2 regions of the Paenibacillus woosongensis genome follow, and region 2 is predicted to be linked to the other one. Evidence: predicted binding sites of a transcription regulator. Region 2 holds the regulator's gene; the other holds the start of a gene.
What was found. The regulator NrdR, encoded in region 2, represses ribonucleotide reductase genes. The targets are predictions, from matches to a motif close to AACACNATATATNGTGTT.
Positions count from the first base shown of each region.

Region 1: the regulator NrdR is predicted to act here: its motif matches at 4,580-4,597, upstream of nrdI (class Ib ribonucleoside-diphosphate reductase assembly flavoprotein NrdI).

Region 1 is NZ_CP126084.1:3,046,531-3,054,377, reverse strand. It holds gene QNH46_RS13950 (spore germination protein) at 1-1,268, opposite strand, end outside; gene QNH46_RS13945 (sensor histidine kinase) at 1,438-2,271, shown strand; gene QNH46_RS13940 (FecCD family ABC transporter permease) at 2,343-3,398, shown strand; gene QNH46_RS13935 (FecCD family ABC transporter permease) at 3,399-4,439, shown strand; gene nrdI (class Ib ribonucleoside-diphosphate reductase assembly flavoprotein NrdI) at 4,692-5,102, shown strand; gene nrdE (class 1b ribonucleoside-diphosphate reductase subunit alpha) at 5,050-7,167, shown strand; gene nrdF (class 1b ribonucleoside-diphosphate reductase subunit beta) at 7,218-7,847, shown strand, end outside.
Region 2 is NZ_CP126084.1:2,000,046-2,007,892, forward strand. It holds gene polA (DNA polymerase I) at 122-2,788, shown strand; gene mutM (DNA-formamidopyrimidine glycosylase) at 3,192-4,055, shown strand; gene coaE (dephospho-CoA kinase) at 4,144-4,740, shown strand; gene QNH46_RS08960 (lytic transglycosylase domain-containing protein) at 4,737-5,300, shown strand; gene QNH46_RS08965 (alpha/beta-type small acid-soluble spore protein) at 5,385-5,606, opposite strand; gene nrdR (transcriptional regulator NrdR) at 5,760-6,236, shown strand; gene QNH46_RS08975 (hypothetical protein) at 6,276-6,476, shown strand; gene QNH46_RS08980 (phosphate ABC transporter substrate-binding protein PstS family protein) at 6,654-7,592, shown strand; gene pstC (phosphate ABC transporter permease subunit PstC) at 7,668-7,847, shown strand, end outside.

The DNA.
Region 1 (7,847 bases), 1.0 Mb from region 2:
ACCATGGCCGCCGAGACGATCCCTGCTTGTACCGCCGCTGTACCGATAATCAGTGCGCCAATAATCGAAACAGCTTGGCCAATCGATTTAGGAATGCGAATGGAGGCTTCCCGCAGCGCTTCGAAGGATAATTCCATGATGAACGCTTCTACGAAGGCGGGAAAGGGCACGATTTCTCTAGCTGCAGCGATGGTCATTAACAGCTTGTAAGGGATCATTTCCGGGTGGAATGTCGTAATGGCGATGTACAGCGACGGCAGCAGCAGGGAAACAAACAGAAACAGGTACCTGATCCAGCGGATCCAGGTGGCGGCGATATACCTTTGAAAATAATCTTCTGACGTCTGCAGAAGCATCGGCAGTGTAACCGGCGCCAAAATCGCGGAGGGGGTTCCATCAACGATGATCCCAACGCGTCCTTCCAGCAGCGAAGCGCTGACGATGTCAGGCCGCTCCGTATACTCAATTTGCGGAAATGGAGAATAAGGCGAGTCCTCTATGGTCTCCTCTAAGGTGGATGAACCTAAGACCGCATCAATCTCGAGATAGGATAGTCTTCGCTTGATTTCCTGAACGAGCTCTGGCTTGCAGATGCCTTCAATGTAAGCGATGACGAATCTCGTATTGGTCTCGGAGCCCAGATTAAGCTCTTCTGTCTTTAAATTTTTGCTCTTCAATCTTCTGCGGACCAGCGATAGACTCGTATCCAGGCTTTCATTAAAGGCTTCCCTCGGACCGCGGATGACCGACTCGTTCGGCGCTTCTTCAATCGCCCGGGTAGATAAGGAAGAAGCGGAAGGGAAAGTCATGATCCGGGATTCTCCCTCAATCATCAGTACGATTCCGAAACTAAGAACGGTTTTGAGGGCCTCGCTTGTCTCCGTGACGATTTTGATTTCGGAGACAGAGATCGCCTGGTCGTCAAATAGATAACGAATAAGCCCGTTGTCCTCGGATCCGCTGTAGTCCAGCAGCCCGCGGAGGATGACATCTTGAATGGTCGTCTGGTCCACCGTACTCCTTATATATATCAGTGTACAACGATAGCCTGCTTTGATCTTGAATTCGCGAAAGACGATATCCGAACAATTAGCGAGCTGCTGCTTCATCCAGGGCACGCGTTCATCCTCCCGCCCATCATTTCTGGAAGGAGAAGCATCGCCGCCTACAGAAGAACTAGCGGGAATTGCTTTATGCACGTGTTCGGGGAGTCGAACGTGGCTATTGTTTTTGCGTGATCTTCGCAGCAGTTTGATCCAAAATGACATGTGCTCGGCTCCTCCTTGTTGGAATCTGCAGGTAATATAAAGATTTGCATAATGCCGATATTTTATTCCGCATCTCTCTTGTAAACTGTTATTATAATGAGGGATGATCTTCAGCGGACAAGGCGGGGAGGCTAGTGACAGGGGGAATTAGATTGGAATGGAGGCATATATGAAAATAACCTATCAGCAAATCAAATATCTGATTCTTGCCATTCCTACAATAACGATCGGGATCTGGGAGTTCGTTCGGCACGAATATTTATTGTCCGTCATTTCGATGGAGCTGGGGAACTGGCTGACCCCGGCCATCGTATTCCTGGTATCGGTTCTCCTGCTGACTCAGTTGTTCAAGATGATGGAGCAAATTCAGCAGGAACTGAATGAGGCGAAGGCGCATAAGGCCGCCTTAGAGGAACGGGAGAAGATCGCCAGGGAAATCCATGACGGCATCGCGCAGTCCTTATTTCTTTTAAATGCCCAGGTGAGCAAAATCGAGAAGGCTCAGGTGAACGACCATGTAACCTTTGAGAAGTTGAAGAACAATATTCACCGTACGAATACCTATGTTCGCGAAGCGATCGCGAATTTGCGCCATCCGGCAGCTCCAGATTCCGTCTCTTGGATGCAGGGGATCGACAGCTTGATCGGGGAGCTTAAACAAGAAACGGATCTGCATATTCACTTGTGCTGGGACATTCCGGAAGAGCAATTAACGGTTCGGGATAAGGTCGAGCTGCTTGCTTTGATCCGTGAATCGCTGTTTAACATCCATAAGCATGCGAGAGCGAAAGAAGTTCATATTGAAGGACATCTTACGGACGCAGGTTGGGCGTGTTCCGTTACTGACGACGGGGTTGGTTTTGACATGCACGGCCATCCAGGCAGCCATAGCTATGGCATTAAGATGATGCAGGATCGGGCGGCCATGATGGGGTGGAGGTTAGAGATTGAACGGAACGGCGAGCAAACGATGGTCATCATTCAAAAACAGCCGATACCTTGACGAGTATCGACGCAAGACATATAATGAGAACGATTATCAGTATCATTGTATCAGTATAGGGAGAACTACACATGGCTGAAATAGTTGAAACAACAAAGACGGGGCGAAATCTGCGTAACCTGAAGCCGCGAACAAGACCGCTTGTCGTCTCTTTGATCCTTTTCGGGGGAATCGCCGCTTTAATATTTGGAATTATACTATCGGTTTCATTTGGAGCGGCGGACATTGATTTCATGACGGTATGGGAAGCGGTGTTCCGCTACAATCCAGAGCTGACGCAGCATCAAATCATTCAGGAAATACGCCTGCCCCGTGTACTTGGCGGAGTCTTGGTCGGTGCAGGCTTCGCCGTTGCCGGTGCGTTGATGCAGGGAATGACCCGCAATCCGATGGCGGATTCCGGGCTGCTCGGCCTTAATTCAGGCGCAGGCTTTGCTCTGGCTATATGCTTTGCTTTTTTTCCGGGGCTATCGTTTAATATGCTCATTTTATATTCCTTCCTGGGCGCAGGAGCGGGCGCAGGACTGGTCTTCGGGATCAGTTCGCTGGCTAAGGGAGGGGTCACTCCCGTGCGTCTTGTGTTGGCCGGGGCAGCGGTCAGCGCTTTGCTGGTAGCTCTGAGCGAAGGCGTTGCGCTGTATTTCCGGGTTGGCCAGGACCTGGCCTTCTGGTACGCGGGCGGTGTGGCCGGAACAAAATGGTTTCAATTGAAAATCATGCTTCCCTGGATTGGAGGCGCGCTGCTCGGCGCGATGATGCTGTCGCGTTCGATTACGATGCTAAGCCTCGGGGAAGAGGTGGCTGTGGGTCTCGGGCAGCGGACAGGGCTGGTCAAGCTGGCAGGGACGGTGATCGTGCTCATCCTGGCGGGTTCGTCAGTGGCTGTCGTCGGTTCTGTCGGTTTTATCGGGCTGATTATCCCCCATTTGACCCGGTTTCTGGTTGGCGTCGATTACCGGACAATCATCCCTTGCTCGGCCATCCTTGGGAGCCTGCTGGTTGTCTTTGCCGATCTGGCGGCGAGAATGATCAATGCCCCGGCGGAAACGCCGCTGGGCGCCCTTATCGCGTTAATCGGCGTGCCCTTCTTCCTCTATCTCGCACGCAAAGAGAGGAGGGAGTTATAGATGGAACCAATACAGGGATTATCTCAGGCTTCTGGCAAACGCAGAACGCAGCGCGGCATCTTAGTGATGACGATTTTGGGCATTCTGATCGTCTGTGCTTTTATTGTGAGTATGAACACAGGGTTCATCCGGCTGTCGCCGCTTGACGTGCTCAAGACACTGTTCGGCATGGGAACCGATAAGCAATCGCTAATCTTGTTCGACTTTCGGCTCCCGCGCATCGTCATTTCCGTGCTCATCGGTGCCGGGCTGGCCGTCTCAGGCTGCATCCTGCAGGGGATATCCCGCAATCCGCTGGCGGATCCGGGCATCCTTGGCATCAACGCCGGCGCAGGGCTGATGGTGATGCTTTATGTTTCCTTTTTTCCAACGACATCGTTTCGCTCCGTATTTCTGCTTCCGCTGCTTGCGCTTCTTGGATCGGGGTTGACGGCTGCGCTCATCTACGCTCTGTCGTATAAGCGGAATGAAGGCGTGTCACCGACAAGGCTCATTCTTACCGGGATTGGCGTAGCGGCTGGAATCAGCTCGGCAATGATCGTGCTGACGCTGAAGCTTGATCCGCAGAAATATCAGTTTGTGGCGACGTGGCTGGCGGGCAGCATTTGGGGCTCCAACTGGAAATTCGTGCTTGCACTGCTGCCATGGATCGTCGTGCTGCTTCCGTTGGCGTTCTACAAAGCCCGGGTGATGAACATTCTGAACCTGGGAGAGAATTCGGCAACAGGGCTTGGCATACCGGTGGAGAAGGAGCGGCTGCTGCTGTTGGCGGTTGCGGTTGGACTGGCTGGATCGTCCGTTGCGGTTAGCGGCGGTATCGGCTTCGTCGGCCTGATCGCGCCCCACTTGGCGAGGCGGCTTGTCGGACCGAAGCATGAGCTGCTGCTGCCGGCATCGGCTATGACCGGCGCGCTGCTCGTCATCGTTGCCGATACGATCGGGCGCTGGCTGATGCAGCCTACGGAGATTCCAACAGGCATCGTTGTGGCCGTTATTGGGGCCCCGTATTTCCTCTATTTGCTGTCAAAAGTTAAAGGTTGAATTGCAGAAGCTGTGGCTTGCCCGGGAGAAACAAGCGGGAGGTCACAGCTTTTTTGATTGGAGAAATAGCCCTTGATTAATTTTGGGAAAACAGGTATATTACAAACACGCACTATATTTTGTATTAACATCGGACTTTGCACACCATATATAGTGTAACGCTTGGAGGATTAGGAATTACTCCAATTTGAATGATGCTGCCGATGGCTCATCTCCTGCGGGTGGGCTATTTCTTTACGGGAGGGAAAAGCAATGCTCGTGGTTTATGATTCGAAGACGGGTAACGTCAAACGATTTGTCAGCAAGCTGGATGTAGAGCATGTCCAGATTCGAGACGGCTTGGTCGTTGATCGGCCATTTGTACTCATTACATATACGACAGGCTTTGGCCAGGTTCCTCAATCGACCCTGAAATTTCTGGAGGACAACGGGGAGCTGCTGCAGGGCGTTGCCGCAAGCGGCAATACGAACTGGGGCGTTCGCTACGGACTGGCCGGGGATCAGGTTGCACAGATGTACTCGGTCCCTTTATTGATGAAATTCGAGCTTAGCGGCACCAAGAAGGATGTCGAGAGATTTATACAGGAGGTTAAGCAAATTGACTACACTCATGCCAACTCAACCCGTTTCACAAACGCAAATTCCCAATTGGATACAGCTTAACAATGAAATTATGGTGCAGAAGAACGGGCAGTTCCAGTTCCATAAGGATCTGGAGGCGGCACGCAGCTATTTCGTCGATTACGTGAATCAGAATACCGTGTTCTTCCATGACCTGAAGGAGAAAATCGATTACCTGATCGAGCATGATTACTACGAGGCGGAGCTGTTCGCCAAATACGATTTCGCCGATGTGAAGAAGCTGTACGAGGATCTCTATGCGCGCAAGTTCCGTTTCCCTTCCTTTATGAGCGCATTTAAATTTTATAATAACTATGCGATGAAAACGAATGACGGCTCGAAGTTCCTGGAACGTTATGAGGATCGCATCGCCGTTACGGCGCTGTTTCTCGGCGGCGGCGACATCAAGAAAGCCGGGGAATATGCAGATGTCCTGATCTCCCAGGAGTATCAGCCAGCTACGCCAACGTTCCTGAATGCGGGCAAGAAGCGCCGCGGGGAACTCGTCAGCTGCTTCCTGCTGGAGGTCGATGACTCGATGAACGCGATCGGGTTTGCGATCAATTCCGCGCTGCAGCTCAGCAAAATCGGCGGCGGCGTCAGCCTGAATCTCAGCAAAATCCGCGCAGCCGGCGAGCAAATCAAAGGCCTGGACGGCAAAGCGAGCGGCGTGCTGCCCGTGATGAAGCTGTTCGAGGATGCGTTCTCTTACGCGAACCAGCTGGGCCAGCGGGACGGCAGCGGCGTCGTCTACCTCAATTTGTTCCATGCGGACATTCACGAGTTTCTGGATACGAAGAAGATCAACAGCGACGAGAAAATCCGCATCAAAACATTGTCCCTTGGCGTTGTGGCGCCGAACAAGTTCTTCGAGCTTGTGGAGCAGGACAAGGACATGTATCTGTTCTATCCGCATACCGTCTACCAGGAATACGGCGTCCATCTGGACGATATGGATTTGACGGCGATGTACGATGAGCTCGTAAACAACCCGAAGGTACGCAAGAAAAAAATCGTGGCGCGCGATCTGATCATCAAAATTGCACAAACACAAATGGAGTCGGGTTATCCGTACATCATGTACGTGGATAACACGAACGAACAGCATGCCCTGAAGAATATCGGGCGCGTGAAGTTCTCCAATCTGTGCAGCGAGATCGCGCAACTGAGCGAAGTGTCGACGATCAACGACTATAATCAGGAGGATGTCATCCAGCGCGACATTTCCTGTAACCTGGGCTCGCTAAACATCGTCAACGTGATGAAGAACCAGCGGATGCGCGAGACGGTTCATCTGGCCATGGACGCTCTGACCGAGGTCAGCGACCGCACCGAACTGGAGATTGTGCCTTCCGTAGCCAAAGCGAATCGGGAGCTGCATTCCGTCGGCCTTGGGGCGATGAATTTGCATGGATTTTTGGCGCTGAACCATATTCCTTACGAATCCAAGGAAGCGATTGATTTTGCGCGCACGTTCTTTATGATGCTGAACTACTATTCGATCGAGCGCTCGATGATGATCGCCCGGGAGAGACAAGTGACGTTCAAGGACTTCGAGCAGAGCGAATATGCGAGCGGAGCTTATTTCAAGCGTTATGAGGACAATGACTACTCGCCGCGCACCGATAAGGTGAAGGCATTGTTCGCCGGCCAGCATATTCCAACCCGCGAGGACTGGCTGCGGCTGAAGGAAGATACGATGAAGCACGGGCTGTACCATGCTTATCGCCTGGCGATTGCGCCGACGGGCTCGATTTCGTATCTGCAGTCGTCGACGGCTTCAATTGCCCCGATTACGCAGCGCATTGAAGAGCGGGAATACGGCGATTCCAAGACGATCTACCCGATGCCATTCCTGAACGAAAGCAATTACTTCTACTATAAAGAAGCTTACGATATGGATATGTTCAACCTGATCGATCTCGTAGCCGAAGTACAGGTGCATATCGACCAGGCGATTTCCACGATTCTGTATGTGAAGGATAACCTGACGACAAGAGACTTGGCGAAATACTATATTTATGCGCAGAAAAAAGGGCTGAAGACCCTCTATTACACTCGCACGAGAAAAAGAACGATCGAAGAGTGCATCAGCTGCGTTATTTAAATGGATAGACGGCTTGTATGTTAGAGTTGCAGCTAGGAGGAAAGCGAAGAATGACGAAGTTTGAAGCGGTGAACTGGAATGCGCCGGAAGCGGATTATACGGAAATGCTGTGGACGCAAAATACGTCACAATTTTGGCTGGACACGGAAATTCCGGTATCCAAGGACCTGAAGTCCTGGACCGAGCTGAGCAGCGCAGAGAAGAATACATTCATGAAAGTGTTGGGCGGCTTGACGCTGCTCGACACAGAGCAGGGGAACGTCGGCATGCCGCTGATTGCGCAGCATGTGGAAGGGAAGCAGAAGAAGGCGATCCTGATTTTTCAGGCGGCGATGGAGGAAATCCATGCCAAGAGCTACAGCACGATTTTTACAACCGTGGCCAGCAGTGAAATGATCAGTGAAACCTTCCAGTGGGTACGCAGCAATAAATATTTGCAGTACAAGACGCACCGAATTGATTCCTATTATCGGAATATCGATCAGGGCGAGCAGTTGAGCCTGTATCAGGCCATGGTCGCCTCGGTCTTCCTGGAGAGCTTCCTGTTCTACTCCGGGTTCTTCTATCCGCTGTATTTGGCGGGGCAAGGGAAAATGGTGGCGAGCGGGGAGATCATCAAGCTGATCATCCGTGACGAGAGTGTGCACGGTGTGTTCGTCGGCCTGCTTGCACAGGAAGTC
Region 2 (7,847 bases):
GCTTTGCTGTTTGTGCGGGCTGCCTGTTCTGAATATCGTTAAATCGCGATTGTTTTTTATATATCGGTGGAGCATGTGTTAGAATAATAGTCAGGAGTATGTTCAGGGAACGAGGTGCTGTATGGAAAAATTAATTCTTATTGACGGAAACAGTATTATTTACCGGGCGTTCTTCGCCATGCCGCCGCTGAACAATTCAAGCGGCCTGCATACGAACGCTGTGTACGGATTTACGAATATGCTGCTAAGACTCATTCAGGATGAGAAGCCGACTCATATTATGGTAGCGTTTGATGCGGGCAAGGTGACGTTCCGCCACGAAGGTTACGAAGATTATAAAGGGGGACGGGAGAAGACGCCTCCGGAATTGAGCGAGCAGTTTCCGCTTACCCGCGAGTTGCTGGAGAGCTTTGGAATATGCTGGTTTGAGCTGCCTGGCTACGAGGCTGACGATATTATTGGAACGATCAGCAAGCAGGCTGAAGCTGCCGGCAAGGACGTGCTTGTCGTCACGGGAGACAAGGACATGCTGCAGGTAGTCAGCGATAAGGTCAAGGTGGCCTTGACGCGGAAGGGAATCAGCGAAGTGGAGCCTTATGGGCCGAAGGAGATCCAAGAGAGATATGGGCTTACCCCGGATCAGATCATTGATCTGAAGGGTCTGATGGGCGATGCTTCGGATAATATTCCCGGCGTCCCGGGAATCGGCGAGAAGACGGCGTTAAAGCTGCTTCACCAGTTCGGCTCCGTGGAGGAAGTGCTTGCCCGGACGGACGAGCTGAAGGGCAAGATGAAGGAAAATCTCATTCAGCATGCTGAGGATGCAAGGCTGAGTAAAAGGCTTGCTACGATTCACCGCGAGGTGCCGGTCGACCGGTCTTTTGACGATATGGTTTTTCGTGGGCTGCAGGAAGAGAAGGCGGGGCCGGTGCTTCGCAAGCTAGAGTTCAAATCATTGCTTGAACGATTGTCATTCGGTGAAGGGGCTGGAACGGCCGAAGCAGGGGAAGCGACCGTCAGGGCGCAGGATGAAGTTGAGGTAACGATCGTGAATGAAACCTCACTGCAAGAACTTGTGCACGAGCTTCCGGGGATCGAGGTTATGTATGTGGAATCTCGCGGCGATAATCCACATCAGTCCGAGGTTATGGGGCTGATCTTCTCTTCAAAGGAGCGTCATTTCTTTGTGTCCTGCGAATTTTTGCTAAGCGCGGAGGCGAAGCCCGTCAAGGATTGGCTTGCTAACCCGCAAATACCAAAACGCGGTTATGATCTTCATCGGGCTGATTTGGCGTTGTACTGGCAAGGAATTACGTTTGCGGGGGCCGAATTTGATATCGAACTAGCCGCGTATTTGCTGGATCCAACGGATAATAATCAGACGATCAGCGGGCTTGCTGCCAAATATCATTTGCCGCAATTGCCTTCGGATGATGAGGTATACGGGAAAGGGGCCAAATTTAAGGCGCCTGATCCTGAAACGCTCAGCCGCCATTTGGCCCGCAAGGCGCTGGCAATGCTGCGCCTGATTCCGCTGCAGAAGGAAGAGCTTGAGAAAAATGAAATGAACCGGTTGTTCTATGAGCTGGAAATGCCGCTGTCCCGCATTTTGGCGGATATGGAGAAGCAGGGGATCTCGGTCAACCGCGACGCGCTGGCGGAGCTCGGCAAGGAGTTCGAGGCGCAGATCAGCAAACTGGAGAAGCGCATTTATGAAATTGCCGGTCTGGAATTCAATTTGAATTCGCCAAAGCAGCTCGGTGAGGTTCTGTTCGATAAACTGGAGCTGCCCGTAGTCAAGAAAACGAAGACGGGATATTCCACCGATGCAGAGGTACTGGAAAAGCTGGCGCCGTATAACGAAATTGTCCAGTTCATTCTGGAATACCGCCAGCTGGCGAAGCTGCAATCGACTTATGTGGAAGGTCTGCTGAAGGAGATTCGCCAGGACACTGGCAAGGTTCATACGTTTTACCGGCAGACGATTGCCGCAACGGGCAGACTTAGCAGCCAATATCCGAATTTGCAGAACATTCCAATCCGTTTGGAGGAAGGACGCAAAATCCGCCAAGTGTTCGTGCCGTCCGAAGAGGGCTGGTCCATTCTTGCCGCGGACTATTCACAGATTGAACTGCGGGTGCTTGCGCATATTTCAGATGATAAGGGATTGCAGGAAGCCTTCCTGCATGATATGGATATTCATACGAAAACAGCTATGGATGTCTTCGGTGTATCCCAGGACCAGGTGGATGCCAATATGCGCCGTTCAGCCAAGGCTGTAAATTTCGGAATCGTCTATGGAATTAGCGATTATGGATTATCACAGAACCTGCATATTACCCGAAAGGAAGCCGCGCAATTCATTGAGCAGTATTTCGAGGCTTTTAAGGGCGTACGCCGGTATATGGATGAGATCGTTCAGGAGGCAAAGCGCAACGGCTACGTTACCACGCTGCTTGAGCGAAGACGATATCTTCCGGAAATCAACGCCTCCAACTTCAACCTGCGCTCCTTCGCCGAGCGAACGGCGATGAATACGCCGATCCAAGGCACCGCTGCGGATATCATTAAGCTGGCGATGGTGATGATGGACGAGACGCTACGTAAGCATGGGCTGAAAAGCCGGATGCTGCTTCAGGTCCATGACGAGCTGGTGTTTGAGGTGCCGCCGGAAGAGTTGGAGACGATGAGCAAGCTTGTGCCTGAGACGATGGAAAGGGCTTTGCAGCTGTCGGTTCCGTTGAAGGCGGAGGTAAGCAGCGGTTCCAACTGGTACGAAGCCAAATAGTTTAGAGGTAGTTCAAAAAGTCACTTTTGATCACGAAGTATTTCGGGAAGGGAATTCGGCGTCGAATCTTGCACTCACCCTTGAAAGCTAATGCTTCCGAAGCATGTTTCTTGCAGAAACATTGCAGGTGCTCATGTAGGCTTCTCCAGATTATGCTTTCGAAGACCGTTTTCTTCGAAAACGTCGAACTCCGCTCCTCCTGAAAGTTTTGCAGGGCAAAACTCGCATCGGAAGCATAGGCAAAGGGTTCATGCAACCGAAGCGTTTCGAAGAAACGCACCCCGGGAGAGTATGCTTCGGTACAGAAAAGCGACTTTTTGAGCCTTTAATGAAGAGGAAGTTCAAGAAGGTCGTTAATCACGAAATGAAGCAGCAACAAATTTAAAGTTTGAGGTGAAAGAACATGCCGGAGCTACCGGAAGTGGAGACCGTTCGGCGGACATTGTCGGCTCTTATCGTCGGGAAGACGATCGAGTCGGTGAAAGTGCTGCTGCCGCGAATTATTCAGCGTCCCGACGATATTAAGCGGTTTGAGACGGAGCTGGCGGGTCATACTATTGTAGATGTTGGCCGGCGCGGCAAGTTTTTGAGGATTATTATGGATCAGCTTGTCCTGGTCTCCCATCTGCGGATGGAAGGCCGATATGGCGTGTACGATCAAAATGAGGAAGTAGAGAAGCACACCCATGTCATTTTCCGGTTTACCGATGGCACGGAGCTCAGATATAAGGATGTACGGCAATTCGGCACGATGCACCTGTTCCTTCCAGGCGAGGAATTCAAGGAGAAGCCGCTCATGAAGCTTGGGCTAGAGCCGCTGGAAGATACTTTTACAGCAGAAGTTCTAAGGGAGCTACTGTTCAAGCGATCGACAAAGATCAAGGTTGCTCTGTTAAATCAGGAATATGTGGTGGGGCTCGGCAATATTTATGTGGATGAAGCACTGTTTCGGGCCGGGATTCATCCGGAGCGTGCGGCGAACACCTTGTCTGCCCAAGAATGGACAACGCTTCATGAAGCGATCGTCTTTACCTTAACCGATGCAGTACAAGCCGGAGGTTCCTCCATTAAATCGTATGTTAACGGCCAAGGCGAGATGGGGATGTTCCAGCACTCGCTGCAAATTTACGGGCGCAAAGGCGAATCGTGCGTAAAATGCGGACACCCGATCGAGAAGAGCGTCGTTGGCGGGCGGGGGACGCATTATTGCCCGATATGCCAGGTTCGTGTTCTGGACAAGCAGTCCCTGGAGAGAATCGGATCGTAATTTCCTCCATGGTTGACCCAGAGCAGGAATTCGGTTCCGAAGCTGGAAGCCCGAAGCGCAAAAGTTATAGAGATAGCGAGGTGAATCCATGAATATCGGGCTGACGGGCGGAATCGCCACGGGCAAAAGCACGGTCTCCCAAATGCTGGTTAAGCGAGGGGCCATATTAATTGATGCCGATGTCATCGCCAGAGAGGTGATGGAGCCCGGGCATCCGGTATTGCAGGCGGTACGGGAGCGGTTCGGTCCAGACGTTATCCATGATGACGGTACATTAAACCGCAAAAGGCTAGGCGAAATCGTCTTTTCCGACCCGGAGAAGCTTAAAGCGCTGAATGGTCTTACCCATCCCGCTATTCGCGCCGAAATGAGGAAACGGATGGCGGCTTATGAGGCTGCGGACCCTGGACGGCTTGTCGTCGTGGATATACCGCTGCTGTATGAATCCGGTTTGGAAACGATGTTTGAACAAGTGATGGTGGTCTATGTGCCACGTGAATTGCAGCTTAAGAGGCTGATGCAGAGAGACGAACTGACCTTAGAGCAGGCAGAGGCGAGAATACGAGCCCAAATGGATATCGAGAAAAAGAAGGAGAGGGCGGATATTTTGATTGATAACAGCCTCGGAATGGACAAGACGGAGTTGCAGATCGCGGAATTTTGGCGGAACAAGGTTTTGCTATGAAATGGCTGCGTAAAAAAAGAGTGCTGCTTTTGTTGTTTCTCGGTTTTACTGTTATTTTATTTTTTAACTCCAAATGGTTAGCCTTATTTTATCCGATTCATTTCAAAGAAGAAATAAAAGTTCATGCTCAGAAATACAATCTTGATCCTTTGATGGTGGCAGCGATCATTCGGGTGGAGAGCAATTACAAGACAGGGTCCGAATCCAAGAAGGGCGCGCTTGGCATCATGCAGATCATGCCGGATACCGCGAAATGGGTTATCGAACAGTCGAAGCTGCCAGACGTATCTTTAGATAAGGTGAAGGAAGAGAGCGATACGAATATCGCGATCGGAACCTGGTATTTGAAATCACTGCACGAACAATTCGACGGTAATGAGATCGCCATGATCGCGGCATATAACGCGGGGCCGACGAATGTCCGGAATTGGTTGCGCAGCGGTAGGTGGGATGGAAAGCTCGAATCGGTCAAAAATATCCCTTTTGGCGAAACGAGGCATTATGTACAAAGAGTTACTCATTACTACGATCAATACTCTGACATTTACGAGCATTTGTAAATTACCGGGCCCATTCCCGTATGATGGAGAAGCATTGGACAGGCTGGGGCCTGCGCCAATGCTTCCTGAGCTTGGTTGATCAAATTATTGGAATTGACCTGCCAGCTGCTGCTCGGCAATTGTTACCAGACGTTTGGTGATGAAACCACCAATCGAACCGTTTTCGTAAGAAGTCAGGTTACCGGCATATCCGTCTTGTGGGAAAGAGATGCCAAGCTCCTGAGCTACTTCATATTTCATTTGCTCCAGAGCGCCGGAAGCTTGTCTAACCACCAGGTCGTTCGAAGAATTATTATTTTGAGCCATGAGATGTTCACCTCCTTGTGGTAAAAGTATTATGTGCTGAAATAGACGACTTCATTACGAATATTTTAGTTATTTATTGGCATTCGTTGATGTATCCGACAACAGCGATCTTAGTTAAATCAAAATTCCTAATAAAAAGGGGGTAAAAGCACGTTGAAATGTCCATATTGTGACTATTCCGGAACAAAGGTGCTGGACTCCAGACCGGCAAACGAGAATCGTTCCATCCGTCGCAGGCGGGAGTGCGAGAAATGCAGCCGCCGGTTCACTACCTTTGAGATGGTGGAGGAAATGCCGCTGATCGTTATCAAAAAGGACGGCAGCCGAGAGGAATTCAATCGGGAGAAGTTGCTCCGGGGTTTGATTCGCGCTTGTGAGAAACGGCCGGTGTCCGTGGAACAGCTGGAATCGATCGTGTCGGCAGCGGAAAGATCGCTGCGTCATACAGCTAACGCTGAGGTAGAGAGCAGGGAAATCGGAGAGCTTATTATGGAGCAATTGTATCCTGTAGATGAGGTCGCATACGTAAGGTTTGCTTCGGTCTATCGCCAATTCAAGGACATCAATATGTTCATGAAGGAGTTAAAGGGGCTGCTCTCGAAGAGCAGCGGCCCGTCGGATTCGGTGTAATCCGCAGGCATACTATGGATACGCTGGAGGTTTGCATTCATGAAATGGAACAGCCAGGCCGGGATGGCGCTAGGGTTTCTAGCCGGCACGACATTTGGCAGCGGGATTGGCTTTCTGCTTCATTGGCATTCTTATGATCTGGTTGCGATCGTGAGCGCCTGCGGCGTTATCGGCACAGCCGCAGGGGTGTGGACGGTGCGTAGAGTTGTTCGCGGCACCCCAAATGCTAACAAATTGTGAAGAGCGAAAGAAAAATTTAAGGAAACTGGAATAATAAATACCCGTTTCATTCACGTTAAGTGATAGAAGCGGGTATTTATTATTTTTTTTACACAGAGTTTACAAAACTCATACATGGGTTTGATATTCGGTTTCTATAATCAGACTATACAAACAAATGAGGGGGAAACCTTAACAATGAAAAAGAGTTTGATGTTAATTTTAACTTTGGTATTGACTTTCACGTTGGCCGCATGCGGACCAAATAACGCGGCAAAGTCCAATAATTCAGCAGAAGCTCCAGGCGCTGCTAACGAAACTCCGGCAAATGAAACGCCAGCATCCGAGCTGTCCGGTTCAATCCTTGCTGTTGGTTCTTCTGCACTTCAACCTCTCGTGGATCAAGCGTCCAAAAAATTCATGGATCAGCATCCGAAGGTTTCTATCCAAGTGCAAGGCGGCGGCAGCGGCACGGGCTTGACTCAAGTATCCGGCGGACAAGCTGACATCGGCAACTCCGACGTATTCGCCGAAGAGAAGCTGGATGCAGCTCAAGCTGGTGAACTGGTTGACCATCAAGTAGCGGTCGTAGCTATGGCAGCAGTCATTAACCCTGAGATCACAGTTGATAACCTGACGAAGGATCAATTGGTAGGCATTTTCACAGGCAAAATCACTAACTGGAAAGAAGTTGGCGGACAGGATCAAAAAATTCAAATCGTAAACAGACCGTCCAGCTCGGGTACGCGCGCGACTTTTGAGAAATATGCACTAGGCACGAAAACGGAAGATCTTCAAGGCTCCATTCAAGAGGATTCCTCGGGTACCGTTAAGAAGCTGGTAAAAGAAACGCCTGGCGCGATCGGCTACCTGGCTCTGTCCTACCTGGATGATTCCATCAAAGTTGTGAAATACGACGGCGTTGAAGCGAACGAAGAGAATGTTGCTAACGGCAGCTACCCTGTATGGGCGTATGAGCACATGTACACCAAAGGCGAAGCAAACGAAGTTGTGAAAGCATTCCTCGAATATATGGTTTCCGATGATGTGCAAAATAACGATGTCGTTGAGCTTGGCTACATTCCAGCCGGAAAAATGCAAGTGAAACGCGACGCTGACGGCAATATTACGAAATAATATATGACATCATTTCGGCAAGACGAGAGGCGGATTCTTCTGCCTCTCTCTGTGCTGTGTAAAGGGAGAGGTCTTATGGCTCATGCCGGCAGAAGACAAAAACCAAAACAACACGTAATCGAAGAATGGACAGGTAAAATATTTACATCGCTATGTATCGTCCTTCTGGTCGTCACTATTTTCTCTATGGTGTATTTCGTGGCGACCAAAGGATTGAGCTCGTTTTTTAAGGACGGAATCAGCGTAGCCGAAATA